DNA from 2 places in the Streptosporangium sp. NPDC000563 genome. Region 1 is predicted to be linked to the other one. Evidence: riboswitches for the same ligand, from Rfam matches in the RefSeq annotation. Region 1 holds a riboswitch; the other holds the start of a gene.
The links. Region 1 has a riboswitch for glycine ahead of gcvT (glycine cleavage system aminomethyltransferase GcvT). Riboswitches for the same ligand answer to the same signal wherever they lie in the genome.
Positions count from the first base shown of each region.

Region 1 (14,676 bases):
GAGCTGCAACTCGCCACGATGCGCGGGGGCACCACCCAGTAGTCCTTCTGCTGCACCTCCCCGTGCTTCGTCCGCAGCTCCAGGACTCCGCTTCCGGCGCCTCCGACGCCCCCGGCACCCCCGACGCCCAGCATGGCGAGCCCCGCGTCGTCTCGCGGCAGGTCGGCGGTGATGGCCCTCAGGTCGTCGTACGTCCTCGCCACCTGCGTCCGCTCGATCCGCTCCTCCAACTCCTCCAGGGAGAGCCGTCCCTCTCCGGTGGCCACGCGCAACCGCTCGATGACCGCGTCACGATCGGAGTGCGACGCGCGGAGCCGACCGTCAAGGTTCGTCATACGACGATGCTAATCGGCGGAATGCGGGGTTACGATTCCCGATTCATAGGCATATACGACGACCTGTGCTCGATCCCGCAGGCTCAGCTTCGCCAGAATCCGGCCCAGATGCGTCTTGACCGTCGCCTCCGCCAGCTCCAGACGACCGGCGATCTCCGTGTTCGACAACCCCCTCGCCACCAACACCAGCACCTCCCGCTCCCGCGCGGTCAGCCCGGTCAGCACCGCGGGCTCGGCCACCGCGGAGGGGAGATGCACCGCGAAACGCTCCAGCAGCCGCCGCGTCGTACTCGGCGCCACCACCGCGTCCCCGCTGTGCACCGACTGGATCGCGCTCACCAGATCGGCGGGCGGCACATCCTTCAGCAGGAACCCCGACGCGCCCGCCTTCAACGCCGCGAACGCGTACTCGTCCAGATCGAACGTGGTCAGGATCAGCACCCGAGGCCCACCGGCCGTCGAACGGATCAGCCGCGTCGCCTCCACCCCGTCCATCACCGGCATCCGCACGTCCATCAGCACCACGTCCACGGCGACCGTCCGCACCGCCTCCACCGCCGCGGCCCCGTTACCCGCCTCAGCGACGACCTCGATGCCGGGATGGGCGTCGAGAACCATGCGGAAACCGGTTCGCAGCAACTCCTGATCGTCGACCAGCATCACCCGAATCACCTGGTCACCCACCGCGTACTCCGTCAAGCCGCCCGCCCCGCCCCGGTATCGCCGATCGGCAGCCGCGCCACCACCTGGAACCCGCCACCGGGAACGGGGCTCGCCTTCACACTCCCGCCGAACATCGCGACCCGCTCGCGCATGCCGACCAGGCCGTGCCCACCCTCACGCTCCGGCGTCGCCGCGCCACGACCGTCGTCGGTCACCCGCACGAGCAGCTCCCGCACGCCGTACTCCATCTCCACCGTGGCCCTGCTCTCCGGGCCACCGTGTTTGAGGGTATTGGTGAGCGCCTCCTGAACGATCCGGTAAACCGTGAGCTGCTCCCCCTCGGGAAGCTCCGCGGGAACACCGGACACCCGCAACTCCACCGGCAAACCCGACTCCCGCACCTGCGTCACCAGATCGTCCAACTGCGACAGGCTCGGCTGCGGAGCGTACTCCTCCTGGACACCGTCGGCCCGCAACACGCCCACCATCCGCCGCATCTCCGCCAGCGCCCTGCGGCCCGTGGCCGAGACCGCCTCCATCGCCCTGCGCGCCTGCTCAGGGTCGCGGTCGATCGCGTACCCCGCCCCGTCGGCCTGAACGATGATCACACTCACGTTGTGCGCGACCACGTCGTGCAGCTCACGGGCGATCCTGGCCCGCTCCGCGGCCGCCGCCAGCCTGGCCTGCTGATCGCGATCCCGTTCCGCTCGCTCGGCCCGCTCCTCCAGACCCTCCAGATAACGGCGGCGGGTGTTCGCGTAGATCCCCGTCATCCAGATCGCGGCCGCGAACGCCGAGGCCGTGGCGAAGGCACGCAGGTCAAGTCCCTGAGGCACCCGCCCGAACACCAGGAACAACCCCAGCTCCACCACCAGCCCCGCCCCGACCGCCCAGCGCAGCGGGCGCCGCGACGCCACCCCGTACATGGCGACGAGCACGGAGACGTTGAAGAACAGGGGAGGAACCCCGGCGAGCCACTGGAGGAACGAGGCGAACGAGACGGTCGCGAAGACCGCGACCGGACGCTCGCGCATCCAGAACAGGGGTACGAACAACAGCAGCGTCAGCCCCGCGAACCCCCACAGCCCCAGCCTCTCCGCCCCCCAGGCCACCAGGTCGACCACCCCGACGGCCCAGACATTGAGCAGCGAGACCAGCAGGAACGGAGTCAGCCACAGGGCGTCCGTGATCCTGGGATGGCGCACGCTCCAGGCGCGCAATCTGCCGAACACATCACTACGATACGTATGCGCAGATCAGCGCCCTTCCCCCTCAAGGTGGAGCTCAATGTACGACTCAGGTCGCACACCGGGCCGCACATTCGGCTTGGCTTACACAGCCTTTACGGTCTCTGGGGCACCATGGTTTTTGGGAGCGCCCTCCGGGGTGAGTAAAGGGAGATAGTTTGTGGTGATCAATCACAACGACGCCGGGTCGCGCGGCTAGGAAGACAGGCCGCGCGACCTGACGTTTTCTCTCCCGTCCCCCCGCCGCGACGGATAGCCGCCACATCGGACAGAGCTCCCTCGCCGCATACCGCTCATGGCCTTCCCGGCCGCTTCGGCGGTCTCACCGGGATCGTCGGCTTACCCGCGCACCTGCCTACCCGCTACCCGCGCGGATCCACAGGGGTCTTCCCTCCGGCGGTGAACATCGTGCCGTCTCGTGTGGTCCTGGGCGACGCCGGCCCCGCGGGCGGTCGACCTGGGCTCACGGGGGCGACTCGCCGAATCCACCACCCACGGCGAAGCCGGCCGAACGCGCGCCCCCGGGTCCCCGGCCTCAACCCGCCGGATCAGACGCGACGGCACGGTCCTCCGCGAGGACGGATTCGCGCAGTAATTGAATGGCTCTGCGTATGACCGCGGATCTCGACGCGAAGCGTCTTTCGCTCCGACAGTATTCTATGAAAAATAGATCCTGGGCCGATATTGTCACGCTGGTGTCTGTTGACTTTATGTCGATCGATTGATTCTTAATTGTTTTGTGGGGTCGACGGGATTCGAACCCGCTCTGGACGGTACCTAAAACCGCGGCCTCTACCGTTGGGCTACGACCCCTATTCTTTCCTGCGAAATTCTCTGTCTGTGAATGGCAATTGGGGCAGAGAAAACGCAGGTTTTCTTTTCTGTTGTCCAGCCAGTTGCCATTGATATGGTCAACGTGCAGCGTCAATGCCTGACCTCGCCAGGCGCCCTCGATCCTACATCCCGCGCAGCGGTATGGCATCCCGGTCTCGATCAGGCAGCGCCTGAGCTGCCCGGGGTCTGGGCGTGGACTGCCCTCCGGTCGCATGGCGAGAACCTGTTCCGGACGGCCGCGTCGCGGCGAGGGCTTCCCTCTGTTGGGGGAGACCCTGCGAAAGTGCGACGTGTCGATTTCGAAGCGCTTCAACTGGCGGCTGATATGGGCGTGGTTGCCGCCCGCGACGGTGATGCCGAGGCGGCGGAGGACGTCGGCGATGCTGAGGGATGCGGCCGCGGCCTCCGCCAGCATTTCCGGGGTGTATTTGTATTTGGTGGGCACGCCCCAAGCCTAGGTAATGGGACCGACAATTCTTGGGGCGTGCTCATGTCATATTAAATGGCGAAAATCGGATGTCAGTCGACGCCGAGTTCGCGGCGGAGGCGGGCCACGTGGCCGGTCGCCTTCACGTTGTAGAGGGCCTTCTCGATCTTGCCGTCCGCGTCGATGACGAAGGTGGAGCGGATGACCCCGAGGGTCGTCTTGCCGTACATCGTCTTCTCCCCGTACGCGTCGTAGGCCTTGTGGACCTCAAGGGAGGGGTCGGACAGGAGCGGGAAGGTGAGGGCGTCGTGCTCGACGAACTTGGCGAGCTTGGCCGGGCTGTCCTTCGAGACGCCGAGCACGACGAATCCGGCCGAGGTGAGTGAGGCGAGGCTGTCGCGGAAGTCGCAGGCCTGCTTGGTGCAGCCCGGGGTCATCGCGGCGGGATAGAAGTAGAGGATGACGCGCTTACCGCGGTGGCTCTCCAGCGACACGGTGGTGCCGTCGGCGGCGGGAAGGGTGAAGTCCGGGGCGGCGTCGCCCGGCTCAAGTTTCATGGTGTTCCTCCGAGGAATGGTTCCCCGGTCAACTTACCGGCCTGCCCGAAGTGCCGTGGGTGGGTAGGACCTGACAGACTGATCAATGTCAAGGAGTAGGGGAGGATAGCCATGGCGGACACCGATCCCGCGGAGTTGGAACGACAGATCGAGCGCACGCGCGCGGAGTTGGCCCAGACGGTGGACGCCATCGCGGACCGGGTGAGCCCCAAGCGGGTCGCGGCGCGTGGTGTGGCGAAGGTCCGGGCGAACGCGGAGCATCTCGCCGCTCAGGTCGGTGACCTGGTGGGGGGCGCGGCGGGGCCGAAGCCGGTCAGGCTCGCCGGCGAGCCCGAGGACCTGTGGGCGGACGAGCGGCCGGACCTGGCGCCGATCCTGATCGGGGTGGGGGCGGCGCTGGCGCTCGGCGCGGTGGTCATGCTGTGGCGGCGCCGTCGTCGCTGACCGTCGCCGGCCGAGGGAGCGAATGTCGCCGGCCGAGGGAGCGAATGTCGCCGGTGACCGATCGGCTGCCCGGAATTGAGTAGGGGTTTACTCATGTGACCTTTTTCCCGCTCGCGGACCATCGCGAGTAGGAAAAAGGAGGGGTAAATCCATGAAAAACATCATTCGCGCCGCGATCGCGGTGGCGGCGACCACGAGCGTCATGCTGACCGTGGCTCCGGCCGCCTTCGCCGCGACACCGACGTCCGCGTCGGCTGCGTCCTCGGCGTCCTCGGCGTCCTCTGCGCGAGACTTCGACGACAACTTCGAGCAGGAGTCCAGGAACGGCCTGGCCACGCTGGAGGCCGTGTACTCGGTCAGGGGTGACGACGAGGAGGACAACACCTTCAGGCTGCGGGGCGATCTGTACGACGGTGACAGGCGCACCCTCCGCCAGGGTGGTCGCTGCGCCTACGCCGAGGTGCAGGTCACCTCGTCCGATGACGAGGACTGGGACGTCGCCAAGCGCGTCAAATTGTGCAGCTACGACGACACCAAGCGCTTCCGCGTCACGGCGCACGACGTGAGCGAGGTGCGGGTCAAGACCTGCCAGGTCAAGTACCGCGGCTGGTCGACCTACAAGTGCAGCAGGTGGGAGGAACTCGACCTGGGCTTCTGAGATCTCTCCGAGGTCAGGCACCTCCGGGCGCGGGAGCACCGCGGGCCGTCGTGCCCGGAGGGCGGGGTCGAGATGTGAGGGGGAACGGGCACTCGCCGTGGAGCGGCGGGTGCCCGTTTCGCATGCCGGGCCAGGTTGGAGGCGCGCCGGACCCGATCGAAGGCGTGCCCTGCCCGGGGTCAGGGGCGTACCGGGCAACGGCTGGAGGCACAGTTGGCGGCAGGATCACGGCAGGGTCAGAGGAAGGTGCGGCCCTCGCCGCGGTAGGTGGGGACCTCGTCCACGACCTCGTCCCCGTCGATCAGGTGCAGGCGCGCGAAGCGCTCGCAGAGCTCGCCCGCCTTGGCGTGCCGGAACCAGACCCGGTCGCCGGCGCGCAGGTCTTCCGCCGCCTGCCCGATGAGGGGGGTCTGGACCTCTCCGGCCCCCTCGTTGGAGTCGTAGCGCAGCCCGCACGGCAGGTAGGGCTGGGGCAGGCGGTCGTCGCCGGGGGCGCCGGAGGCGGGGTAGCCGCCGCCGAGGACGGTGACGACGCCGGGGGCGGGGCGGCGTACGACGGGCAGGGCGAACAGGGCGGCGGGCCGGCCGGTGAATCCCCGGTAGAAGTCGAACAGGCGGGGATGGAAGAAACCGGATCCGGCCGCGATCTCGGTGACGGCCCTCTCCTCGGTGGTCTTCTCGATGCTGCCGGTGCCGCCGCCGTTGACGAACTCCAGGTCGGTGACCTGGCGGACGGCCTGGACGATCCGGCCCCTGCGGGTGATCAGCTCGCGGCGGGACCTGGCCTGCATCAGGCGGACGGCCCGGGTGAGGGCGGGGTTGCCCGGCGGGTCGTCGCCGACCCCGGCGATCTGGGCCTCGTACGCCATCAGGCCCACGAGCCGGAAGCCGGGCCTTTTGGCGATCTCGGTGGCGAGGTCGGCGGCCTGGTCGACCTCGTGGACGGGGGAGCGGCGGACGCCCGCCCTGAACCGGCCGCCGAGGGCGAGGTAGCCGGCGTCGACGTCCAGGCAGAGCCGGATCTCGTGGCGGTCGCGGACTCCGGCGACGGCGGATTCGACGAGGTCCAGGTGCTCGGCCCGGTCCACCATGATCGTGATCTCCCGCGCCGCGATCGGCTCGGCGGCGAGTTCGGCGAGCGCGGCGCGGTCGACGGTGGGGTAGGCGACGAGCACGTCGCGCATCCCGGTGGAGACGAGCCAGAGGGCTTCGGGGAGGGTGAAGGCCATGATCCCGGTGAAGCCGTCCATGGCGAGGACGCGTTCGAGCACGGCCCGGGACCTGATGGACTTGCTGGCGACCCTGATCGGCTTGCCCCGGGCGCGGCGGGCCATGCCTTCGGCGTTGGCGCGCAGGGCCCGCAGGTCGAGGACGGCGAAGGGAGGGTCAAGGTGCGCTGTGGCCCGGTCGTAGCGCTGGCGGTCGTCCATGTCCGCAGGATAACCCCGATACGGAGAAGATGAGCATTGTTCATGTTGCTGTATCGGTGATCAATGCTCCCGCCAGGGAGGGCTCAAGATCGTGCAAGTGGGCGGTTGATCCCCGGCCCGGCCCTGCGGGAACGCGTACACATGGCCGGATGACGACTACTCTCCAGGACGTCCTGGCGGGCTCGGGAGGCACCGGTGCCGCGGGGAACACCCCGGGCTCGGGAGGCAAGGCGGGGGCCGAGCGGTTCCAGGACGTCCGGCGCAGGTCGGTGCGGATGCTCAGGCCGGGCAGGACCCTCGCGGGTGTCCCCACCGCGCTGACGGTGTCCGCCGTGCTGGCGGCCTCGGCCGCGGTGACGGTGGGCCTGCTCATGGACTCCCCGCTCGCGCGGGTGCCCTACCGGCGGATCGTCAAGGGCGTCGGCGCGTGGAACTGGTCGGATCCCGCCGTGTTCGCCGCCTCGGTGCTCGCCGTCGCGATGGGCCTGGTGATGCTCGCGCTCGCCGTGCTGCCGGGGCGGTCACGGCTGGTGCCGCTGGAGGCGGGAGACCCGCACATGGTGATCGGCATCACCAGGTCCGGACTCCGCCGCACGCTGCGGGAGGCCGCCGAGTCGGTGGAGGAGGTGAACGGGGCACGGGTCCGGCTCACGTCGCGGATCGTCGAGGTCACCGTGTTCACCGACGCCGAGCGGACAGGCCCCGTGCTGCGCCGGGTGGGTGCGGCGGTGGGCGACCGGCTCGGGGGCCTGGGCGCGATGTGCGCGGGAGAGGTCGTCGTACGGCTGCGCAGGAAGGGGGCCTGATGAGGCCCTACCTGGGCAATCGGATCGGCCTGGCCGTCACGGGGACGGTGCTGGTGTGCGCCGGGCTCTACGCCTTCCTGCGGGGACGCGGTGACCTGCCGGGACAGGCGCCCGGTGCCAGGCTCGTGCCCCGAGGGTTCCCCGGGTGGCTGGCCGCGCATCCGTTGCCGGGCTGGCTGGTCGCGCTGCTGCTGGTGACGCTCGCTCTCGCGGCGCTGCGGTGGCTGCTACACGCCCTGGGATGGGGACGGTGGGGCAGGCGGACCGGGACGGGGACCGCCATGCTTGGAGTCGCTCTTAAAGAAGTCGAAGGGCTCGCTCGTGTCCGCGTCAGGTACGTACGGCACGAGCGGCTGCGCATCGGGGTGGGCTGCGCGCCCGCGACCGATGTCGGCAGACTCGTGTCCCGGCTGAACAGAGACGCGGTGGGGAAGGTCCGACGGGCGCTCGGGGAGGTAGAACTCGGCGTGGTGGTTCGCCTTCACGTTCGCCGCCGCTGACTCCCCGTACTCCGGCGAGCCTGCCGCGCCTCCGTACGCCGACCGCTCACTCGCCCTTTCGTACGCCGACCGTTCGCCTGTCCCCCCGTACACGGGCCGTTCGCCCGTCGCCCCGTACGCCGGCCGTCGCTCCGGCTCCCCGTAGGCCGGGCGCTCACCCGTCCCTCCGTACACCATCCGGTCCGCCGTGTTTCCGTACGCGGGTGTCTCGCCCGTCGTGCCGTGCCCCGGCCGGTCCGCCGCCTCGCCGTACGAGGTCCTCACGGACGTGCTCTCCTCGGGAGCCCGCCCGTCGTACGACCCGTGCGCCGTCTCGTCGAAGGGGCTCGCGTACACCGGTCGCTCGGCCGTCGCGCCGCGCGAAGGGGCCTCGTCGCCGGGTCCCTCGCCCGAAGACCCCTCGTCCGCTCTCCCCGCCGCGACCTCGGCCGCGTTCTCAGCGTTCCCTGTGTTCCCTGTGTGCTTCTCGTGCCTGACGCCGAAGGCCAGTCCGGCGGCCAGGCAGAGCAGCGGGAGGGCGGGGACGACGTAGCGGTGGTCGAAGGCCGCGATGAAGGGCGGCAGGATCAGCAGCATCGTCCCCGCCGCCCAGGGCAGCAGCACCGCGCCGCCGAACCTCCGCAGCCGCATCAGCACGCCGACCAGGCCGACCAGCAGGATCACCGCGAGGTACGGACCCCGCACGAAGCCGTACTCCTGGTAGTTACGCAGCAGGCCCGCGTAGGGTTCGGCCATCGTCGGCGCTCCCGACGAGCCCTGGTAGGCCACGGTCAGCTGCTCGGCGGTCTTGCCCTGCGAGGCGGCACCGGAGGTGAAGGGCCGCACGGTGTCGGGGAAGACGTAGGCGCTCTGCGGGCCGGGAGCCGGGTAGACGCGCCGGGTCCAGTCGAAGATGTGGGCCGCGTCCTCCAGGCCCGCCCGCAGGAAGTCGAGCGGCTGGGCCATGATCGCCTGGGTGGCGAAGGCGCCCGCGAGGGCGTCGCGCTCGGCCCAGCTGCCCTTGACCTTGTTCAGCGGCGACTCGCCGTCCCAGATGTAGACGGGTGGCGCCGCGCGCTGTCCCAGCGGCTCGACGGGGCACAGGGCCGCCTCGGGGCCGGTCGGCTGGATCGCGGCGCAGTCGGCGAAGGTCATCGTCCGGGCCCAGAGGAAGGTGTTTCCCCTGGTCAGAGCGAAACTGCCGTGCTCGGCCCTGAACCAGGCCGCGTACGAGCCCAGGCCGATCGCGGCGGCGAGCGTCGCGGAGAGGACCGCCCGCCACCCGGCTCGGCGGATCACCATGCAGACCAGCGCCACGGCGATGAGCGGCAACCCGATCGTGCGGGTGACGGTCGCCGCGGCGAGCAGCGCCCCGGCCAGCGCGGCGACCCACGCCGCCGGGCGTCGCCGCCACAGCAGCAGCGTGACCGCGAGCACCGCGAGGAACTGGAAGAGCAGGTCCGCCATGACGAGGTGTTCGAGCTGGATCTGGTAGGCGTCGAACAGCACCGACAGCGCGGCGAGCGTCGCACCCCACCCCGGCAGCCCGCCCAGCCTGCGCAGCAGCAGGTAGACGCAGACGGCCACGGCCAGTCCGAGCAGGTGCTGCACCGCGACCACCGCGGGGATGCTGGACAGCGGCTTGAGGATCCACAGGAACAGCGAGTAACCCGCGGGACGGGACTCCAGGGGGCGGGGGGCGAGCCCGGCGTTCAGGTAGACGAAGGAGTCGGCCCAGAACCACAGGGCGGGCCGGTAGCCGAGCATGGCGAGGAGGCGCAGGCCGCCACCCGCGAGCAGGGCGGTGATGAAGAGCCAGTGCGACCCGAGGAAGCGGAGCGCCCGCAGGGAGCGGGAAGGAGTCTCCGGAGCAGGAGAGCGGCGGGAGCGGCTTGCCGGGGGCGTTCCCGTGACCACCGCGACCTCCCGAATCCCGCGCATGGCCACCCAGCATAGGCGTGGGATCGGAGGAGGCTGCACGTGATGCGAAATTTGGTAGCGATCGAGTTGTATGTCGTCAAGGTTCCGCGGTCCCGAGTCTCCCGCGCGCCCGTCAGAGGCCCCACCGCCCAAACCCCGGGGTCAGCACTCGATGACGTTCACCGCGAGCCCTCCCCGGCTGGTCTCCTTGTACTTGTCGAGCATGTCGCGGCCGGTGTCGCGCATCGTCTTGATGGCCTTGTCCAGCGAGACGAAGTGGCGGCCGTCGCCGCGCATCGCGATCCTGGCGGCGGCGATGGCCTTGATCGAGGCGACCGCGTTGCGCTCGATGCACGGGATCTGCACCAGGCCGCCGATCGGGTCGCAGGTGAGCCCCAGGTTGTGCTCGATGCCGATCTCGGCGGCGTTCTCGACCTGCTCGGGGGTGCCGCCCATCACCTCGGTGAGCCCGGCGGCGGCCATCGAGCAGGCCGAGCCGACCTCGCCCTGGCAGCCGACCTCGGCGCCCGAGATGGAGGCGTTCTCCTTGAACAGCACGCCGATCGCCCCGGCGGTGAGCAGGAAGCGGATCACGCCCTCGTCGTCGGCGTCCTTCGTGAAGCGGTCGTAGTAGGTGAGCACGGCCGGGATGATGCCCGCGGCGCCGTTGGTGGGCGCGGTGACGATCCGGCCGCCGGCGGCGTTCTCCTCGTTGACCGCGAGGGCGAAGAGCGAGACCCAGTCCATCGTCTGCAGCGAGTCCTTTTCTCCCGACTCGCTGCGCAGCTGCCGGTGGAGCTGGTGGGCGCGGCGGCGGACCTTCAGGCCGCCGGGCAGCATGCCCTCCTTGTCGATGCCGCGCCGCACGCACTCGCTCATGACCTGCCACAGGACGAGCAACCGGTCGCGAACCTCGGCCTCGGTGCGGCCGAACGCCTGCTCGTTCTCCAGCATCAGCCCGGAGATGGACAGCCCGGTCTCCGCGCACTGGGCGAGCAGTTCGGCGGCCGTGGTGAAGGGGTGGGGCAGGACGGTGTCGTCGGCTTTGATCCGGTCGGCACCGGTGGCGTTCTCGTCGACGACGAAGCCGCCGCCGACCGAGTAGTAGACCTTCTCGCGGACCGTCTCGCCGGACTCGGACAGGGCGGTGAAGCGCATTCCGTTGGGGTGGCCGGGGAGCGAGATCTTGCGTTCGAAGACGAGGTCCTCGCCGATGACGAAGGGGATCTCGCGCGAGCCGTACAGGGAGATGGTGCCCGACTCGCGCATGGCGGCGAGCCGTCCCTCGACCGCGTCGACGTCGACGAGCTCGGGCTTCTCACCGGACAGGCCGAGCAGCACGGCCTTGTCGCTGCCGTGCCCCTTGCCGGTCAGGCCCAGCGAGCCGTACAGGACGGCGCGCACCCTGGCCGTCTTCTCCAGGAGCCCGTCCTGGTGGAGACCGCGGGCGAACTTGTGGGCGGCGGCCATCGGGCCGCCGGTGTGCGAGCTGGACGGGCCGATTCCGATCTTGAAGAGATCGAAGACGCTGATCGTCATCTGAATCCTTCCAGCGTGGACGGCCACGCGCGCCCTCCGGCGCGCGTGACCGTGACGCGAGGGGGGAAAGGCTTAGGACTCACCCGAGGTGAGCGCGGCGTACTCCTCGGGCGACAGCAGGTCGTCGGCGGAGCCCTCAAGACGTACGCGGAACAGCCAGCCCTCACCGTAGGAGTCGCTGTTGACCAGCGAGGGGTCGTCCACGACGGCCTGGTTGACCTCCACGACCTCGCCGTCGACCGGCGCGAAGATGTCGCTCACCGACTTGGTCGACTCGACCTCGCCGACGGCGTCACCGGAGGCGACCGTCGCGCCGACCTCGGGCACCTGCACGTAGACCACGTCACCCAGCGCCTCGGCGGCGTAGGCGGTGATGCCCACGGTGAGGGTGAGGCCGTCATCGATGCCGGAGATCCACTCGTGTTCCTTGGTGTAGTGCAGGTCCTCGGGAATGCTGCTCATTTTTTCCTCCTGTAGAAAGGCAGTGCGACGACCTCGACCGGCTCGTGGCTGCCCCTGATGTCGACGGCCAGTCCTGACGACAGGCCGTTGTCCACGTAGGCCATCGCGATGGGCCTGCCCAGTGACTGGGAGGGCGCCCCGCTGGTGACCTCGCCGACGACCGCGCCGTCACCGGCGACCACCACCGGATACCCGTGCCGGGGCACCCTGCGGCCGGTCGCGACGAGGCCGACCAGGCGGCGGGACGGCGGGACGTCCTTGAGGGGTTCGAGGGCGGCCCGGCCGACGAAGTCGCCCGGTTTGTCAAACCTCACCACACGGCCCAGCCCGGCGTCGAACGGGGTCAGGGCGGCCGACAACTCGTTGCCGTACAGCGGCATCCCGGCCTCCAGACGGAGGGTGTCGCGGGCGGACAGGCCTGCGGGGATCAGGCCGTGCGGCGCGCCCGCCTCGGTGAGGGCGGCCCAGAGCGGCTCGGCGTCCTCGGCCGCGACGAACAACTCGAAGCCGTCCTCGCCGGTGTATCCCGTACGGGCGACGAGGGCCTCGCGACCGGCGACGACGGCGGGCAGACCGGCGTAGTACCTGAGCCCTTCGAGGTCGGCGTCGGTGAGCGAGCCCAGGATCTCCACGGAGCGCGGACCCTGGACCGCGACCAGCGCGTACCGCTCGGAGCGGTCCTCCACCGCGGCGTCGAAGCCCTTGGCGCGGCCGGTCAGCTCGGCGGCCACCCGGGGGTAGTTGGAGGCGTTGGCGACGACCATGAACTCGGCGGGGGCGAGCCGGTAGACGATCAGGTCGTCCAGCACGCCGCCCTCGGCGTCGACGATCATCGTGTAGCGGGCGCGGCCGGGCTCCAGCGCGGAGAGGTGGCCGACCAGCGCGTAGTCGAGGGCTTCGGCGGCCTGCGGCCCCGTCACGAAGATCTCCCCCATGTGGGAGAGGTCGAACAGGCCGGCCGCCTGGCGGACCGCGTTGTGCTCGGCCGACTCGCTGCCGTAGCGGAGCGGCATCAGCCAGCCCGCGAAGTCGGTCAGCGTCGCGCCGAGGGACTCGTGCACGCCGCGCAGCGGCGTAGGTCGGGACATGTGCGCACCTCAGACAAGGGACAGATGAGAGCATCCTCCCCCTCTGTCGTGGGTGCCTGAGAGTTTCATCCGGGTTTTACCGGACTTTCACCTTCGGCGAGGTCGTGGGACCTGCTTTCCAGAGGGCACCTACCCGCACGGTCCTTTGCCTTGAGAGGTTCGCGGGGAGGGCTTGCTCCTTCAGGGGTCCTGGGCTGGCTGTCAGGACGCTCTCCCGCACGGGATTCATCGGTGTCATCGGCCAGCCTAACCGCCCGCACCGGCCGAGCGAAATCCCCTCGCGGCCCCGATCCGTGCCGGTCAGGGGGCGGCGTGCCGGACCAGCGCCTCGAACAGAGCCGACTCGTCGTCGGTCTCGGGGTGCCACTGGACGGCGACGGCGAAGGGGTGGCCGTCCACCTCCACGGCCTCGACCGTGCCGTCCTCGGCGTGGGCGGTCACGGTCAGGCCCTCGGCGAGCCGGTCGAGGGCCTGGTGGTGGTAGTGGGCCACCTCCACGGTCTCGGTCCCGAAGATCTTCGAGGTGTGGCTGCCGGGGGCGAGCCGCACCGGCATCCTGCCGTAGTGGCCGGGGGCCGGGGCGTGCCCGGCGTGGCCGACCACGTCGGGCAGGTGCTGGTGGAGGCTGCCGCCCAGCGAGACGTTCAGGATCTGCATGCCCCGGCAGATCCCCAGGAAGGGGGTGCCCCGCTCCAGCGCCGCCTCGACCAGTCCCAGCTCGGCGTCGTCGCGGAACGGCCGGACGTAGCCGGTCCGCTCGTGTGACTCCTGCCCGTACCGCTCGGGGCCGACGTCGCCGCCTCCGGCGAGGATGAGCCCGTCCAGGCGTTCCACCAGCGCCGAGGGGTCGCCCGCCGGGGGCAGGATCACCGGCTGCCCGCCCGCGCGGGCCACGTGGTCGACGTAGTCGTACGGCAGGAGCGCGGTGGTCGTCTCCCAGACGGTGAAGCGCGCGGGCTCGACGTAGCAGGTGATGCCGATGACGGGACGGGACATGATCTCTTTCTCACGCGGACGCCGGGGACATGGGAGATGGGCCCACGTCCTCGCACGTTATCGGGGCCGGGGTATGGCCTGGGCAAATCCCGCCACCGCCGGTCGCGAAGGTGGCGGGGCGAGGTCTGCAGCGGGTCTACAGCGGGGTGACGTACGCGCCGGAGATGCCGCCGTCCACCAGGAACTCGGAGCCGGTGATGAAGCTCGCGTCGTCCGAGGCGAGGAACGCCACCGCGGCGGCGATCTCGGACGCCTCGGCGAAGCGGCCCACCGGGATGTGGACGAGCCGGCGCTGCGCCCGCTCGGGGTCCTTGGCGAACAGTTCCTGCAGCAGCGGCGTGTTCACCGGCCCCGGGCACAGCGCGTTCACCCGGATCCCCTCGCGGGCGAACTGCACGCCCAGCTCGCGGGACATGGCGAGCACCCCGCCCTTGGAGGCGGTGTAGGAGATCTGGCTCGTCGCCGACCCCATCACGGCGACGAACGACGCGGTGTTGATGATCGACCCCTTGCCCTGCCGCCGCATGTACGGGATGGCGTGCTTGCAGCACAGGTAGACCGAGGTGAGGTTCACCTCCTGGACCCGGCGCCAGGCGTCGATGCCGGTCTCCAGGATCGAGTCGTCCTCGGGCGGCGAGATGCCCGCGTTGTTGAACGCGATGTCCACGCTGCCGTAGGTGTCGAACGCGGTCTGGAACACCCGGGCGACGTCGTCCTCGTCGGTCACGTCGGCCCGCACGAACAACCCTCCGACCTCCTCGGCGGCCGCCGGACCGGTCGTCTCGTCCAGG
Region 1 is NZ_JBEPDA010000033.1:18,006-32,681, reverse strand. It holds gene ABT352_RS37700 (DUF1707 SHOCT-like domain-containing protein) at 1-335, opposite strand, end outside; gene ABT352_RS37695 (response regulator) at 345-1,007, opposite strand; gene ABT352_RS37690 (sensor histidine kinase) at 1,031-2,230, opposite strand; tRNA gene ABT352_RS37685 (tRNA-Leu) at 2,986-3,058, opposite strand; partial or broken gene ABT352_RS37680 (HNH endonuclease) at 3,087-3,227, opposite strand; gene bcp (thioredoxin-dependent thiol peroxidase) at 3,599-4,063, opposite strand; gene ABT352_RS37670 (DUF3618 domain-containing protein) at 4,175-4,507, shown strand; gene ABT352_RS37665 (hypothetical protein) at 4,659-5,165, shown strand; gene ABT352_RS37660 (amino acid deaminase/aldolase) at 5,402-6,595, opposite strand; gene ABT352_RS37655 (DUF6286 domain-containing protein) at 6,745-7,401, shown strand; gene ABT352_RS37650 (hypothetical protein) at 7,629-9,821, opposite strand; gene ABT352_RS37645 (L-serine ammonia-lyase) at 9,963-11,339, opposite strand; gene gcvH (glycine cleavage system protein GcvH) at 11,412-11,801, opposite strand; gene gcvT (glycine cleavage system aminomethyltransferase GcvT) at 11,798-12,889, opposite strand; glycine riboswitch at 12,923-13,017, opposite strand; glycine riboswitch at 13,018-13,116, opposite strand; gene ABT352_RS37630 (gamma-glutamyl-gamma-aminobutyrate hydrolase family protein) at 13,190-13,885, opposite strand; gene ABT352_RS37625 (3-oxoacyl-ACP reductase) at 14,022-14,676, opposite strand, start outside.

Region 2 (14,676 bases), on a different contig from region 1:
CCCTCTCCGCCGTCCCTGGCCGAGCTGCGCGCCCTCGTCAAGGGGCGGATGCCCGCCTACGCGGCCCCTGCCGACCTGACCGTTGTGACCGAAATACCGCTTCTGGCCAATGGCAAGCCGGATCTCGCGGCTCTCCGTTATGGTCGTGATCGGGAACCGTGAAGGTGCCCCCGAACGTCCAATGAGGTAGCCGAAGCAGGAAGGACAAGCCCGATGAACGTCACCCGGAAGACATGGGTCTCGGCTGGAATCGTGAGCCTGGTCCTCGCCGGCGGCATTTCCGTCACGGCGGCCGCCGCGTCGGGCGGGATCGGGAGAGCGGAGAAACCATCGGACGAGCCGGTGCCCGCCGTGTCCCCGAACGAGCCGGGACCGCCCTCGTACGAGCCGTCACCGACCGCGTCCGCTCCTCCCGCCGAGGACTACGTGGTCTCCAAGGAGGTCAACCCCGACCCCGAGAAGGTCTTCGGTTACTGGAACGAGGACCGGCTGGAGCAGGCCGAGCCCTTCCCGATGCCCATGGTCGACGGCCCGCTCGAAGGCTCCTCGGAGTCGGCGAAAGAGGGCCCCGTGGTAGTGATCGAATAGGCCCTCTCGGGCACCCGAGCGCGGGTGGATCGCCGACACGGCGGTCCACCCATCATATTTTCCGAGTCAAGTCGGGAACAGAATGTTCTTGCCTGGGGTTATTGGTACTGGTGCGCCGAGCGGCTCCCAGACCGCCCCACCCCAAGACCAGCAAACCGTAAATTCAGACGACTCCGTGATGGAGGAGGTGTCCTCATGCCCCCAGCCGCCGTGGCGACCTCATCTGAGGCCCCGACGACCCTCGACCAGCTCCTTGACCGAGGACGAGTCCAGGGTCACCTTTCACTCGCGGAGCTGCGTCACGCCTTCGCCGAGGCGGGCGTCAGCCCCACCGAGGGCAGGTCGATTCTGCGCGAGCTCACCGAGGCGGGCGTCAGCCTGGCGGCCGAGAACGAGCCCACACTCTCGGCATCCACCGCCAAGAGCACCCGCAAGACCTCCGCACGCAAGACGAAGACCGCCTCCGCGAGGAAGGCCTCGACGAAGGCCGAGCCCGTGGCCGGCGCCCCCGACGCGACCAAGGTCCCGGTGGAGTCCTCCGGGGACCTCAAGACCACCAGGAGGACCAAGGCCGTGAAGGCCGCCGGGACCACCGCCAAGGGCGCCAAGGACGCCAAGGACGCCAAGGACACGGCGGCGGAGCCCGAGGACGAGTGGAACCCGGCGGAGGAGCCCGAGGTGGAGGTCGAGCCGACCCTCGACCTCGACGACCAGTCCTCCGTCATGGGCGACTCGGTGCACACCTACCTGAAGTCGATCGGCCGTCGCACCCTGCTCACCGCCGCACAGGAGGTCGAGCTGGCCAAGCGCATCGAGGCCGGCCTGTACGCCGAGTCCAAGCTGGAGGCCGACCCGGGCCTGTCCGCGGTCGTGCGTGACGACCTGGAGTGGATCGCCGAGGACGGCCGCCGGGCCAAGGACCACATGCTGGAGGCCAACCTCCGCCTGGTCGTCTCCGTGGCGAAGAAGTACACCGACCGGGGCATGGCCCTGCTCGACGTGGTCCAGGAGGGCAACCTCGGTCTGATCCGCGCGGTGGAGAAGTTCGACTACACCAAGGGCTACAAGTTCTCCACCTACGCCATGTGGTGGATCCGCCAGGCCATCCAGCGCGGCTTCGCGGACTCGGCCCGCACGATCAGGCTGCCGGTGCACGTGCTGGAGATGCTCTCCAAGCTGTCGCGCGTCGAGCGCGACATGCACCAGCGCCTGGGCCGCGAGCCCACGCCGGAGGAGCTGGGCGTCGAGCTCGACAAGAGCCCCGACCAGATCGAGGAGCTGCTGCGCACCAGCCGCCAGCCGATCAGCCTCAACGCCACCATCGGCGAGGACGGCGAGACCACCATCGGCGACCTCATCGAGGACGTCGACTCGCCCGAGGCCTCGGAGGTCGTCGACCGTCAGCTGCTCGGCGAGCAGCTGCGCGGCGTGCTGGGCAACCTCTCCCCCAGGGAGGCCAAGATCATGGCCCTGCGCTTCGGCCTCGTCGACGGAAAGCCCCACACCCTCGACGAGATCGGTAAGCACCTCGGCCTGACGCGCGAGCGCATCCGCCAGCTGGAGAAGGAGTCGCTCTCCAAGCTCCGCCACCCCAGCAACACCCGCCCGCTGCTCGACTGGGCCAGCTGACCCGGCCGCCCGTTTCGAAGGGCGCCACCGCGAGACCTCCCGTCCGCGGTGGCGCCCTTCCGCGTTTCCGGCCCCGCCCAAGGGGTGTCCCGACGGAATCGGCGCGATCGCCGAGCGTCCCTCCCGGAAGGTCGGCGCGGGGGCCAAGGTGGACCAAGGCGACGGTCACCCGTATCCGGCCTCGAAGGCCGGGAAGGCGCGGAAGGCTCAGCCGTCCATCTGGGTGATGAGGCTCCTTGGGCGCATGTCGGTCCAGGAGCTCTCGACGTAGGCGAGGCAACCGGCGCGGGAGTCCTCACCGTGGGCGATCTGCCAGCCCGCGGGGACGTCGGCGAACGCGGGCCACAACGAGTGCTGCCCCTCCACGTTCACCAGCACCAGGAAGGACGCGCCGTCGTCGTCGAAGGGGTTGATCATCGGTTACCTCCAGCAGGAACGGGCAAGGATCGGGGATTCGTCCGGTACCGGGAGCGGCGGTCGGCACGAGGTCCGCGTACGGGCGTCGGCGCACGGTTCTCCCGCCGACGCGCCCGGAGGCCGCCGAGCACCGATCTCCCGTCGCGTTCTCGGAGCCATCAGGCAGGGGTTGGGGCAGAGGAAAATGCGTGGCTGTGCACATCTCAGCGAAATACCTGGTCATAGCGTTAGGCGAGCAGTCGGGGGCTGTCGGAATGACAAGGCTTATTAGGTAAGCCTATCCTAAAATCCACCCCATCGGCGGCGATGTCAAGGCTTATGGGGGATGACGGCGTCCAAGCCCCCCGCAGGCCCCCCGCAGGCCCCCCGCAGGCCCGCCGTGGGCCGGGACCGCGAAGGGCTCCTCCCCGCGGTCTTCGGCCGCGGGGAGGAGCCCTCTCGAACGGGAGCCCTGGGTGCCCAGGGCGCTTGGGATGAAGGTCAGCGGGCGGAGGCGGCGACCGGGCGGGGAACCCGGGGGATGCCGGTCAGCCGGTTCTGCTCGCGAAGGGTGCGCAGGCGGTTGACCTCCGCGGTCCACTCGGCACCCCGGGGGGTCGCCCTGCCCTTGCGGCGGCGGATCCGGTCGTCGTACGCCTTGACCCCGAACGTCGCACGCTGGTTGGCCTCGGCCGCGCGCAGGGCCTCGGTGAGAGCCCTGTCGAACGCCAGCCCGGCGGCTCGCAACTCCTGCACCGGAGCCGCGGCGGCCTGCGCCCGGCGCACTTCGGCCTCGGCCTCGCGCGCCTTCTCAAGGAGCTCGGGAAAGCTCTTCCCGACCTCCTGGTCAGCGTGGTGACGAACCTCCGCCTCCCGGCTCACGCTCGGTCGGAAAAACGCCATCTTCTTCCCTCTCTCCCCGGTCGCCGGGCCTCCTCCGGCAGATCACCGCTCGTAGCCTACGCGCTCAGCCCTCACCCCACACACTCAGGGACCCGACCTCTCCCGGACGACCCCGTCCCGCCGCGCGACGGAGGTCCGTCCTGTTCGGCGCGCCACCCTTTACGCAGTAAGGCAGGCGGTGGCAGGATGCCTCCCATGCCCGCCAAGCGACCACCCGTCCCGCTCTCCAGGGAGCGCATCATCGACGCCGCCCTTCACATCGCAGACGGCCAAGGGCTCCGGCGTCTGACGATGCGACGGCTGGGCGACGCGCTCCAGGTGGAGGCGATGGCCATCTACCACCACCTGCCGCGCGGCAAGGACGCCCTCATGGACGCGCTGGCCGAGCACGTCACCACCGTGCACGCCGAGCCGGGCGAGAGCTGGCAGGAGAGCGCGAGGGCCTGGTGCCGGGCGAGCAGGGCAGCACTGAGGGAGCATCCCGGGGTGCTGGCCCTCGCCCTGACCAAACCGCCGAGAGGCAGGGCGGCGATCGCGATCAGGGAGCAGACCGAGCAACTGGCCGAGGCGGGCCTGGCCGACCCGGCGGGGGCGGTACGCGCCCTGCGGGCCTACGTCTTCGGCGCGGTGGCGGTGGAGGTGCAGCAGTCGGGCTGGGCCGAGCCCCCGGGCGACGAGGACGAGCCCTGGCGCCCTCCGTCGAGGGGAGGCGGCAGCCCGGCGGCGGACACCGACTTCGAGCACGGGCTGGACGCGCTCCTGGCCGGCCTGGGCACGCGGGAGGGCAGGAGCCGCTAAGGGCCAGGCCAGGGGCGCGAGGGCCGGCATCGGGGCACGTCAGCAACTTGTAACCGATCGTTTACCCGCCAGGCGGCGTGTCGGACTTGGTTGAATGTGCTCATATGAGGCATGCTGTGTTATAGGTCACATCCCCCGACAAAGCCCTGACGGACTGGCCCTCTAGCAGTCCCAAACAGTCCTAACGGGCTATGTCGCCGAGGTGCGATCGATCGCACACTTGATCTACTTGATGTGCGACCCTCGCTCTGTTAGGGGTCGCATGGCCATATGTCAACATTCAGATGCTCGTCCCCGTCATACGTGGGAACGGAGACCCATCGGTGACGGTGCCGCCGGATGTCCGATGCCCACCCCCGTGCCCGGTGTGACACGGGCGAGCCGACACGAGAGATCCGGAGGCACGCCGATGTGCCCGCACGAGCCGTCCTGTCCGTCCGCCGACGCGCTGGACCGCGAAGCCGCCCGCACCATGGCGGCCCACCCCGAGCAGGGCTGGAGCCTGCTCTGCAACGGTGTTGTGCTGTTCGAGGACACCGGCGAGCTCCTCCCCGACGGTGCCGTCATCGAGCCGCACCGGCCACTGGCCGGCGTCGTCTGAAGACCCGTCACCCCCGACCGGTCACGCTGAGCGGGTCCACCGAGCCCGGCCGCATCCTCGTGTCGAGCCACTCGGCGACCACCTCGCCCACCCTGGTGGGACTCCTCCCGAGGTCGTGACCCTCTCCCGGCAGCACCACCAGGCGCGCGGCGTCCGCCGCCTCGGGCACGCCGAACGGGTCACGGTCTCCGCTCACCACCAGCACGTCCACACCCGCCGCACGCAGCTCCCCCGCGCGGGAGCGCTCCGGCTTCCTCGGCGGGTGCAGGGGGAAGGCCAGCGCGACGACCGCGTGGGCACCGACCCGCTCGGCCGTACGGCACGCGACCCTCGCCCCGTTGCTCCGCCCACCCTGCGCCAGCGGCAGCCCCGGATAGCGCCCGCGCAACCCCGCCACCAGCCTCTCCCACGCCTCGTCCTGCTTGACCGCCGACCCCGGCGCCCGGGCCCCGCGCACACGGAACGGCTGCAGCACCCGCGCGACCGTCCCGCCGATCGCCGTCACGGCGTCCCGCACGGCCAGCAGGTCCGGGGCGTCCACTCCCCCGGCCGAGCCGTGGGTGAGCACCAGCAGGAAGCGCGGGGCGGCCACCTCGTCGATCTCCACGAGGGCCGGGCCGTGCGGGGTCACGATCTCCAGAGGCCCGGCCGTGCCCGCCGGAAGCCTGGATTCCGCGGTGGTCCGCGGGGCGGACGCCTTCGCGAGGGGGGTGGAGTCGAAGGTGGACACGAATCTCGTCCTAACGGCTGATGCCCGGCGGCCGGGGGCGAGGGAACAATCGAAGCGTGCAGGACTACCAAGATATCCGCCAGGACATGCGCGCCACCATCGAGGCCCGGCGCGACCTCGGCCCGGAGTACGAGGCCGCGCTCGTCGACTCGTTCGTGTCACGTCTCGACGCGACCATCGCCCACCGGGTGCGCGCCGAGTTGCACGCCACCGGGGCGCCGGCGGCCAGGCCGCGCAGGAGCACGAACTCCTCGATCCCGATCGCCCTCGGTTCCATGGGCATCGGGATCCCGCTCACCGCCATCGCCGCGCAGAACGCCGGCACCGCCGGACTGCTGCTCGCCTGGGGCGGAATCGTCGCGATCAACTTCGCCCACGCCCTGAGCCGCTGGCGGGAGCGCGACTGACGGCGAGGGCGCCGCGGGAACGGGGAGACACCTCCCCTGTGGTCCCCTGTGGATCCGCCACTCCCGGACAGTGTCCGGCCCGGCCCCATCGGCCCGGCGTCCGCCCGACGTCCGCCCACAGGGCGACCGCCGCTCCGCGCACGGCCCCCGAAGTCGCCGGACCTCAGAGATCCCGGTCGAGGCGCAGGCGGACCTCACCGGCGAGGTCCTCGTCGGCGCTGTCCAGACCGTAGCGCCACACCCGCTCGGCGTCCTCGTCGCGCCCCCTGAGCGGGAGGGTGCGCGCCAGGAGCTCGATGGCCAGCGCACCGGTCTCCACGTCTCCGCCCTCCTCGATCGCGCCGGAGAACTCGGCGCAGGCCATCTCCAGATGAGCGATGCCGAGCATCACCCTCAGTCTCGGCACCTCGGCCGCCTCCGGCACCGAGAGCGCCTCCAGGAGCACCTGCGCGGCCTCGGCCAGCTCGCCCTCCTCAAGGAACACCTCCGCCAGCCGCTGAGCGGCCCGAGGAGCGATCTCCGGGTCACGGGTGGCGAGCGCCTCGCGAAGCGACCGCTCGGCCTCCTCCTCGCCCGTGGCGAGCCGCGCGAGGGCCATGTGCGCCAGCGGGACATAGGCGGGATGGCCGACACCCAGCGCGGCCTGCCAGGCGGCGCGGGCCTGCTCCGCCAGGTCCTCCCTTTCGAAGCTCCCCGCGAGCAGGCAGGCGGCCTGGGCGGCGAACTCCGGGTGCCCGGTCGCCAGCGCGGTGCGCGCGGCCGCGCGGGAGCCCGGCACGTCTCCGCTCTCCTCGAGCACCACCGCGAGCCCCACCGCCGCCTGGGCCCTGTCGGGTTCGTCGGGATCGGCGACCAGCTCAGCGAAGATCGTGGCGGCGCCGTCGAGATCGCCCGACTCGGCCAGTCTTCGCGCGGCGTCCAAGGGACGGGTGTCCACCTCAGGCATGCATGATCCTTCCGGATACGGAGACGCCCCGAGCCTAACGACTCGGGGCCTCGTCCGTCCCCCCGCATTCCCGGCGGATATCACGGTTCGCGTGGGTTTCCCGGCTCTCGCGCGATGTCCACGAGGCCGGCGGGATCAGTCCTCGTACGCCTCCAGGGGAGGGCAGGAGCAGACCAGGTTGCGGTCGCCGTAGGCCTGGTCGATACGGCGGACCGGCGACCAGTACTTGCCCTCGCGCACCGACGGCAGCGGGTAGGCCGCCTCGGTGCGGCTGTAGGGGTGGGCCCACTCGTCGACGACGAGGCTGTCGGCCGTGTGCGGGGCGTTGCGCAGCGGGTTGTCGGTCCTGTCGTACGCGCCGGAGGCGACCTTCGCGATCTCCTCGCGGATCGAGATCATCGCCTCGCAGAACCGGTCGAGTTCGGCCAGGTCCTCGCTCTCGGTCGGCTCGATCATCAGCGTTCCCGCCACGGGGAAGGACATGGTCGGGGCGTGGAAGCCGTAGTCGATGAGGCGCTTGGCCACGTCGTCGACCGTCACCCCGGTCTCCTTGGTGATCTGGCGCAGGTCGACGATGCACTCGTGGGCGACGAGGCCGCCGCGGCCGGTGTAGAGGACCGGGTAGTGGGGGCTGAGCCTGCGGGCCAGGTAGTTGGCCGACAGGATGGCCTGCTCGGTCGCCGCCTTCAGGCCGTCGGCGCCCATCATCCGGATGTAGGCCCAGGAGATGGGCAGGATGCCCGCCGAGCCGTACGGCGCGGCCGAGACCGGGCCGACCGCCGTACCCTCACGCAGCGGATGGCCGGGCAGATAGTCGGCCAGGTGGGCGCGGACCGCGACCGGGCCGACGCCGGGGCCACCGCCGCCGTGCGGGATGCAGAAGGTCTTGTGCAGGTTGAGGTGGGAGACGTCCGCCCCGAACTCCCCCGGCCTGGCCAGGCCGACCAGCGCGTTGAGGTTGGCGCCGTCGACGTAGACCTGCCCGCCGGCCTCGTGCACCAGCTCGCAGATCCGGACGATCGTCTCCTCGTACACGCCGTGCGTGGACGGGTAGGTCACCATGATCGCGGCAAGCTGCTCGCGGTGCTTGTCGATCTTCGCGACGAGGTCGTCGAGGTCGACGTTGCCCTTGTCGTCGCAGGCGACCACGGCCACGCGCATGCCGGCCATGACGGCGCTCGCGGCGTTGGTGCCGTGCGCGGACGAGGGGATCAGGCAGACGTCGCGGCCCGACTCTCCGCGCGCGGTGTGGTAGGCGCGGATCGCCAGCAGCCCGGCGAACTCCCCCTGCGAGCCGGCGTTCGGCTGAAGCGACACGGCGTCGTAGCCGGTGACCTCGGCGAGCCAGCGCTCCAGCTCCCCGATCAGCTCGATGTGGCCCGCGGCCTGGTCCTCGGGCGCGTAGGGGTGCAGCCCGGCGAACTCCGGCCAGGTGATCGGCTCCATCTCGGTGGTCGCGTTGAGCTTCATGGTGCAGGAGCCCAGCGGGATCATCGACCGGTCGAGCGCGATGTCCTTGTCCTGGAGCCTTCGCAGGTAGCGCAGCATGGCCGTCTCGGAACGGTGGCTGTGGAAGACCGGGTGGGTCAGGTAGTCGCTGACCCGCGCCAGCGCGGCGGGCAGCGCGTCGTGGGCGGCGGCGTCGAGGTCGGCCAGCACGGCGCCGCTGATCTCGAAGGCGGCCAGGACCTGCTCCAGGTGGAGCGGCTCGGTCTTCTCGTCGCAGGTGACGCCCACGTGGTCGGCGTCGACCAGGCGCAGGTTGACGCCGTTCTCGCGTGCCGTGGCGACGATCTCCTCGGCGCGGCCGGGCACCCTGGCGAGCACGGTGTCGAAGAAGGTGTCGTGCACGACCTCGACACCGCCCTGGCGCAGGCCCTCGGCGAGCACGACGGCGTGCCTGTGGGTGCGCCGTCCGATCCTGCGCAGGCCCTCGGGGCCGTGGTAGACGGCGTACATGCCGGCGATCACGGCGAGCAGCACCTGCGCGGTGCAGATGTTGCTGGTGGCCTTCTCGCGGCGGATGTGCTGCTCACGGGTCTGGAGGGCGAGCCGGTACGCGGGGCGTTTGTCGGCGTCCTGGGAGACGCCCACCAGGCGGCCCGGCAGCTGGCGCTGGAGACCGTCGCGGACCGCCATGTAGGCGGCGTGGGGGCCGCCGAAGCCGAGGGGGACGCCGAAGCGTTGCGAGGACCCGACGGCGATGTCGGCGCCGAGCTCGCCCGGCGCGGCCAGCAGGGTGAGGGCGAGCAGGTCGGCGGCGGCGACCACCTGGGCGCCGCGCGCGTGGGCGGCGTCGGCGACGGCGCGGAAGTCGCGGATCCTGCCGCTGGCGCCGGGATACTGCACGAGCACCCCGAAGCACTCGGGAAGCTCGGCGGTGAAGTCGCTCTCGACCAGCTCGATGCCGAGCGGCTCGGCGCGGGTGCGCAGCACCGCCTTGGTCTGCGGCAGCGCGTCGGCGTCGACCACGAACACCTTCGAGGGGCCGCGGCCGGCGCGGCGGGCCAGGGTCATCGCCTCGGCGGCGGCGGTGGCCTCGTCGAGCAGGGAGGCACCGGCGACGTCGAGGGCGGTCAGGTCGGAGACGACGGTCTGGAAGTTGATCAGGGCCTCCAGACGGCCCTGGGAGATCTCCGGCTGGTAGGGCGTGTACGCGGTGTACCAGCCGGGGTTCTCCAGGAGGTTGCGGCGGATGACGCCCGGAGTGATCGTGTCGTGGTAGCCCAGGCCGATCATCGAGGTGAGCACGGTGTTGCGCCCGGCGAGGACTCGAAGCTCCGCGAGGGCCTCGGACTCCCCGGCCGCCGGGGGCAGGCTCAGCCGCCCCGCGGAGCGGATCGCCTCGGGCACGGCCACCGCGACCAGGTCGGCCACGGAGGCGAATCCGACCGCCTCCAGCATGCGGGTCTGGCCGGCGTCGTCCGGCCCTATGTGGCGGGTGGAGAACGGCAGGGAGCCGAGTTCGCTGAGCGATGACAGGTCGGTCATTGTGAAGCCTCCCGGGACGGGGTGGAGACCGGCGCTGGGCGCGGGCGTATGCCTGGTCTCCCCCTCTGTCATCACGACCGTCTCACGCGTCGTGACCTGAGAGCTTCACCTACCCGTGACGGGAGGCTTGCACCGTCGGTGAGTCGCGCCTGGCCGGCGCGCCTGCTTTCCAGAGTTGCCTCGTCCGTGCGGTACCGGGTGCCTGAGAGATTCCGGGGAGGTTGCTCCTTCGGCGCCCCGCTCGCTGTCGGGGTCTCTCCCGCACAGGGTCAGCAGCGAGTCCGAGTTTACCCGGTTCGTCGTGCTCTGCGACGGCGGGCCAGCTCATCGGCCTGATGATCGCCTAAAGGGCCCTCGCTCGACTCCGCACGTTCGCCGGGCAGATCCGCGAGGGAGCCCTCCACCTCCTGCCACACCCGTCCCAGTGCTATGCCGAAGACTCCCTGGCCGCCCTGGAGGAGGTCGATCACCTCGTCGGGCGAGGTGCACTCGTAGACGCTCACCCCGTCGCTCATCAGGGTGATCCCGGCCAGGTCGTTGACGCCCCGGTCGCGCAGGTGCTGCACGGCGATGCGGATCTGCTGGAGGGAGACGCCGGTGTCGAGGAGCCGTTTGACGACCTTGAGCACCAGGATGTCGCGAAAGCCGTAAAGGCGCTGGGAGCCGGATCCGTGGGCGGCTCTCACGGTGGGCTCGACGAGGCCGGTGCGCGCCCAGTAGTCGAGTTGCCGGTAGGTGATGCCGGCCGCGGAACAGGCCGTCGGGCCCCGGTAGCCGATGTCGGCGGGCACCTTCACCGGTTGCCCGTCGAACAGCAGACCCTCTTCACCCGCGCGCTGACGTGCCGACTGGCGCCGTTTCGGGTCATCCTGATCGGCGTTTCTACCCTCGCCGCTGCTGACCGCCACGCGGACCTCCGGCTTTCTCTCATCCCACGGCCTGATCTGGGGGTTTACGCACGGCCGCAGGGTTCACATGCACCGTAGGACTGGGGCCAAGTCCAGTCAACGACCCCACTCGGCGCGTCGTGAAGCGTAAATGCACCGAAATTCCTACCCCGCGCGGCCGAAGTCCTCGGGCGTGATCGTGTCAAGGAACTCCCTGAACTTCTCCACCTCGTCCTCCTGGTCGTCGGGGATGATCACCCCCGCCTCCCGGACCACGTCCTCACTCGCGAAGATACGTGCGCCGGTGCGAAGTGCCAAGGCGATCGAGTCCGAGGGACGCGCGCTCACCTCCACCCCGTTGGAGAACACGAGATCGGCGAAGAAGATGCCGTCGCGCAGGGCGACGATGTTGACCGTGCTCAGCCGGACTCCGAGCCCTTCGAGCACGTCACGGAACAGGTCATGAGTGAGCGGCCGGGGTGGTGGTTCCTCGGCCTGGGCCATGGCGATCGCCGTGGCTTCCGTCATGCCGATCCAGATAGGCAGGTAACGCTCCCCATGCGTCTCTTTCAACAAGACGATCGGCTGGTTGGAGGGCATTTCAACTCGAACGCCCACGACCTCCATCTGCAACACGGGCTGCTCCGTCTTCGCTGGATTCCGACCGGTTTGTTCAACGTAACACTCGTGGGGGTACGAGTGCCTGGTCAGGCTCTCACCGACCCAGAGCCCCACGCACGCCGGAACGCAGCAGCGAGGCGTGCAATTCCAGCAGCAGGCCGGAAATCTCCCTCGCCGTCTCGTCGGCCTGGTCGATCGCGCCCGGCCCGCGACGGCGCAGCAGCGGGGCGACGGCCTGCTCCACCAGGCCCGCCTCGCGCTCGGCCGCGGCCTTGACCGCCCTCAGGTGGCGGGCGCGCAGGCCGAAGGCGGCGAGGGCTCCGACGCTGCGGGCCACGGCCAGCGCCTCGGCGTCGTAGTAGCGGGCCACCGCGGCCAGCAGGCCGTAGTCCTCAAGCTCGGCGAGGGTCTCCTCGTCGAGCTCGGCGGCGGCGATCAGCTCCTCGCGGGTGAGCCTGAGCTCGGGAGGCGCCTCGTCGGGGACGGCGCGCGGCCGGGCGGCCGGGCGCTCCTCGCGATCGGCCGCCTCCAGATGATCCTTGATCACTCGCAGCGGCAGGTAGCGGTCACGCTGCTCGCTGAGGATGTAACGGAGCCGCTCGACGTCGGCGTAGCTGAACTTGCGGTAACCGGAGGGACTGCGCTCCGGCTCGATCAACCCCTCGCCCTCCAGGAAACGAATCTTGGAGATGCTGACGTCGGGGAACTCGCCCTGCAGGAGGGCGAGCACCTCCCCGATGCTCATGTGCGCACGAGCGGCCTGCGAGCTCATCATCCTCCAGCGGCACCGCGGGTGAGGAAGACGAGGCGGAACTTGCCGATCTGCACCTCGTCCCCGCCGTACAGCGGGACCTCCTCGATGCGCTCGCGGTTCACGTACGTACCGTTGAGGCTGCCGACGTCACGGACGGTGAAGACCCCGCCGCCGCGCCGGTAGAACTCCACATGACGGCGCGAGACCGTGATGTCGTCGAGGAAGATGTCGCTCTCCGGATGGCGGCCCACGGTGGTGAGATCGCTGTCGAGCAGGAACCGGCTGCCGGCGTTGGGGCCGCGCATCGCGACCAGCAACGCGGTGCCCGGGGGCAACTGCTCGACGGCCTGCCGTTCGGCGAGAAGCGTCTCACCTGTCTCCGCCTCATATGCCTCGATCCCGGAGAGGGAGATCGTCGATGTGCTGTCTCCGGCGGTCTCGGCTTTGGTAAGCGGCGACCCGCATCGTGAACAGAAACGGGCATCCTCAGGGTTGGCATGACCGCACTGCGTGCAGTAGACGCTCGGCATCGATCGGCTCGGCCTCCTACCGCGAAGACGCGGCAACGGTGCTCAGTGATGCGCGCCTCGCTTCTTCGCTTCTCAAGTGTTTTCTCGGACTGCGAATGCCGCAACATACAGTGATGAGGCGCGAAGGTCAAGGTTGACGCTGAACCGCGGGTACGGTCGGTGACAAAGTTACAGTGGGGCACTGTCTCCGGTCCATGGCGCCGCGCTGTGTTTTGTCGCGACCCCTCGCCCCGAGCGCTCATCCTCCTCCCTGCCCGCCCGGCTTTCCCGCTCCGCTCGGCTCACGGTCCTCGCTCACGACCTGCTCCTCTCCCCCGGTGCCCGGCTGGGCCCACCTGCGCCCGTCTGTGCCCGTCTGTGCCCGTCTGTGCCCGGCTGTGCCCTTCAGCCGCCCGCGGCGTCCTCGACCACCCGCGCCCAGTGCTCGATCAGGGTCTGCGCGGAGTCGACGTCGAAGCCCTCGGCCCACAGGTGGGTGACCGCCTCCGTCGGGTCGGGCAGCACCAGGGCCCAGCTGCCGTCCTCGGCGACGACCCGGACCCCGTCGGTGGTGTCGATGCGGTAGTGCTCGGCGGCCTCGATGACCGAGCGCATCACCGCGCCCTTGGCGGCCCACGGGGTCGGCACGGTCCGGCGCAGCAGCTTGGCCTCGGGGATCCTGGCGTCGATCTGGCTGAGCGAGAGCCTGGTCCTGGCGACCAGGCCCAGCAGGCGCAGGAACACCGCCAGGCCGTCCACCGTGGGCCCGAACTCGGGCACGATGAAACCGCCGCGCCCGTCGGCCGCGAAGATCGTCTCCGGCCCTCTGGCCGCGGTGGTCAGCGCGTCGATCGCGGTGGAGGTCCACTCGGCCTGCACGCCGTGGAACCTGCAGACCTGCTCCGCCACCCGGGTGGTGGTGACCGGCAGCGCCACCCTGCCGCCGCGCCGCTCGGCGGCGACCAGGTCGAGCACGACCAGCAGGGCGCGCTCCTCGCTGATCAGCTGGCCCATCTCGTCCACCAGCGCGACCCGCTCCCCCACCGGGTCGAAGCGCACCCCGAAGGCCGCCCTGGAGGAGCTGACGAGCTCTGAGAGGCGCTGCAGATCACGGCGGCGCTCGGCGAGGGTCTCGGTGGGCGAGGCGTCGTCCAGCCGGTTGTTGACGGTCAGCACGTCCACCCCGACCCGGCCCAGCAGGCTGGGCAGCACCAGCGAGGAGGTGCCTCCCGCGCAGTCGACCACGACCTTCATGTCGACGTCGCGCACCCCGCTGATGTCGACCAGGCGCAGCAGCTCGTGCGTGTAGTCCTCCACCGCCCTGGCCGGAAAGCTCAGCTCGGCGATCTCTCCGGGGAAGGCGCGGCGGAACTCCTGCCGGGAGAAGACCCGGTCCAGCTTGCGCTGGGCCGCCGGGGACAGGTCCGCGCCGTGCTCGTCCATGAAGACGATGTCGACGCTCTGCGGGTCGCCGGGGGTGGTGCGCAGCGCGATGCCGCCGACGGCGTTCTCCCTGGCGGTGTGGAAGCGGGCCACCGGGAGCGGGGACGCCTCCAGGTCGAGCACGTTGATCGCGCTCGCGTTCAGGGCGCTGATCACCGCCCGCTTCAGTGCCCGCGCGGCACGGGAGGAGTCGCGGGAGGTGATGACCGAGGCGCCCTTCTTCAGGGTGGTGGCGTACGCGCTGGCCAGCCGTACGCACAACTCGGGGGTGATCTCAACGTTCACCAGCCCCGACACCCCCCGGGGGCCGAACAGGTTGCGCTGGGCGCGCGGCTCCCAGATGACGCTGTTGTTGATCACCGCCCCGGCCTCGATGGTCTTGAACGGGTAGATCTTGACGCCGGAGGAGATGTACGCCTCGGCCTCGATGATGCACTCGTCTCCGACGACGGCGCCCTCCTCGACCCTGGCCG
Region 2 is NZ_JBEPDA010000011.1:24,805-39,480, reverse strand. It holds gene ABT352_RS24075 (AMP-binding protein) at 1-162, shown strand, start outside; gene ABT352_RS24070 (hypothetical protein) at 214-588, shown strand; gene ABT352_RS24065 (RNA polymerase sigma factor) at 784-2,217, shown strand; gene ABT352_RS24060 (MbtH family protein) at 2,425-2,634, opposite strand; gene ABT352_RS24055 (hypothetical protein) at 3,115-3,516, opposite strand; gene ABT352_RS24050 (TetR/AcrR family transcriptional regulator C-terminal domain-containing protein) at 3,712-4,314, shown strand; gene ABT352_RS24045 (DUF5999 family protein) at 4,724-4,915, shown strand; gene ABT352_RS24040 (alpha/beta hydrolase family protein) at 4,923-5,555, opposite strand; gene ABT352_RS24035 (hypothetical protein) at 5,702-6,052, shown strand; gene ABT352_RS24030 (tetratricopeptide repeat protein) at 6,216-6,998, opposite strand; gene gcvP (aminomethyl-transferring glycine dehydrogenase) at 7,134-9,989, opposite strand; glycine riboswitch at 10,169-10,261, opposite strand; gene ABT352_RS24020 (MerR family transcriptional regulator) at 10,277-10,897, opposite strand; gene ABT352_RS24015 (bifunctional nuclease family protein) at 11,042-11,512, opposite strand; gene ftsR (transcriptional regulator FtsR) at 11,592-12,242, opposite strand; gene ABT352_RS24005 (double zinc ribbon and FHA domain-containing protein) at 12,269-12,781, opposite strand; gene ABT352_RS24000 (sugar phosphate nucleotidyltransferase) at 13,166-14,676, opposite strand, start outside.
Region 2: linked by a shared signal. The riboswitch ahead of gcvP (aminomethyl-transferring glycine dehydrogenase) and the one ahead of gcvT (glycine cleavage system aminomethyltransferase GcvT) in region 1 are both predicted to bind glycine.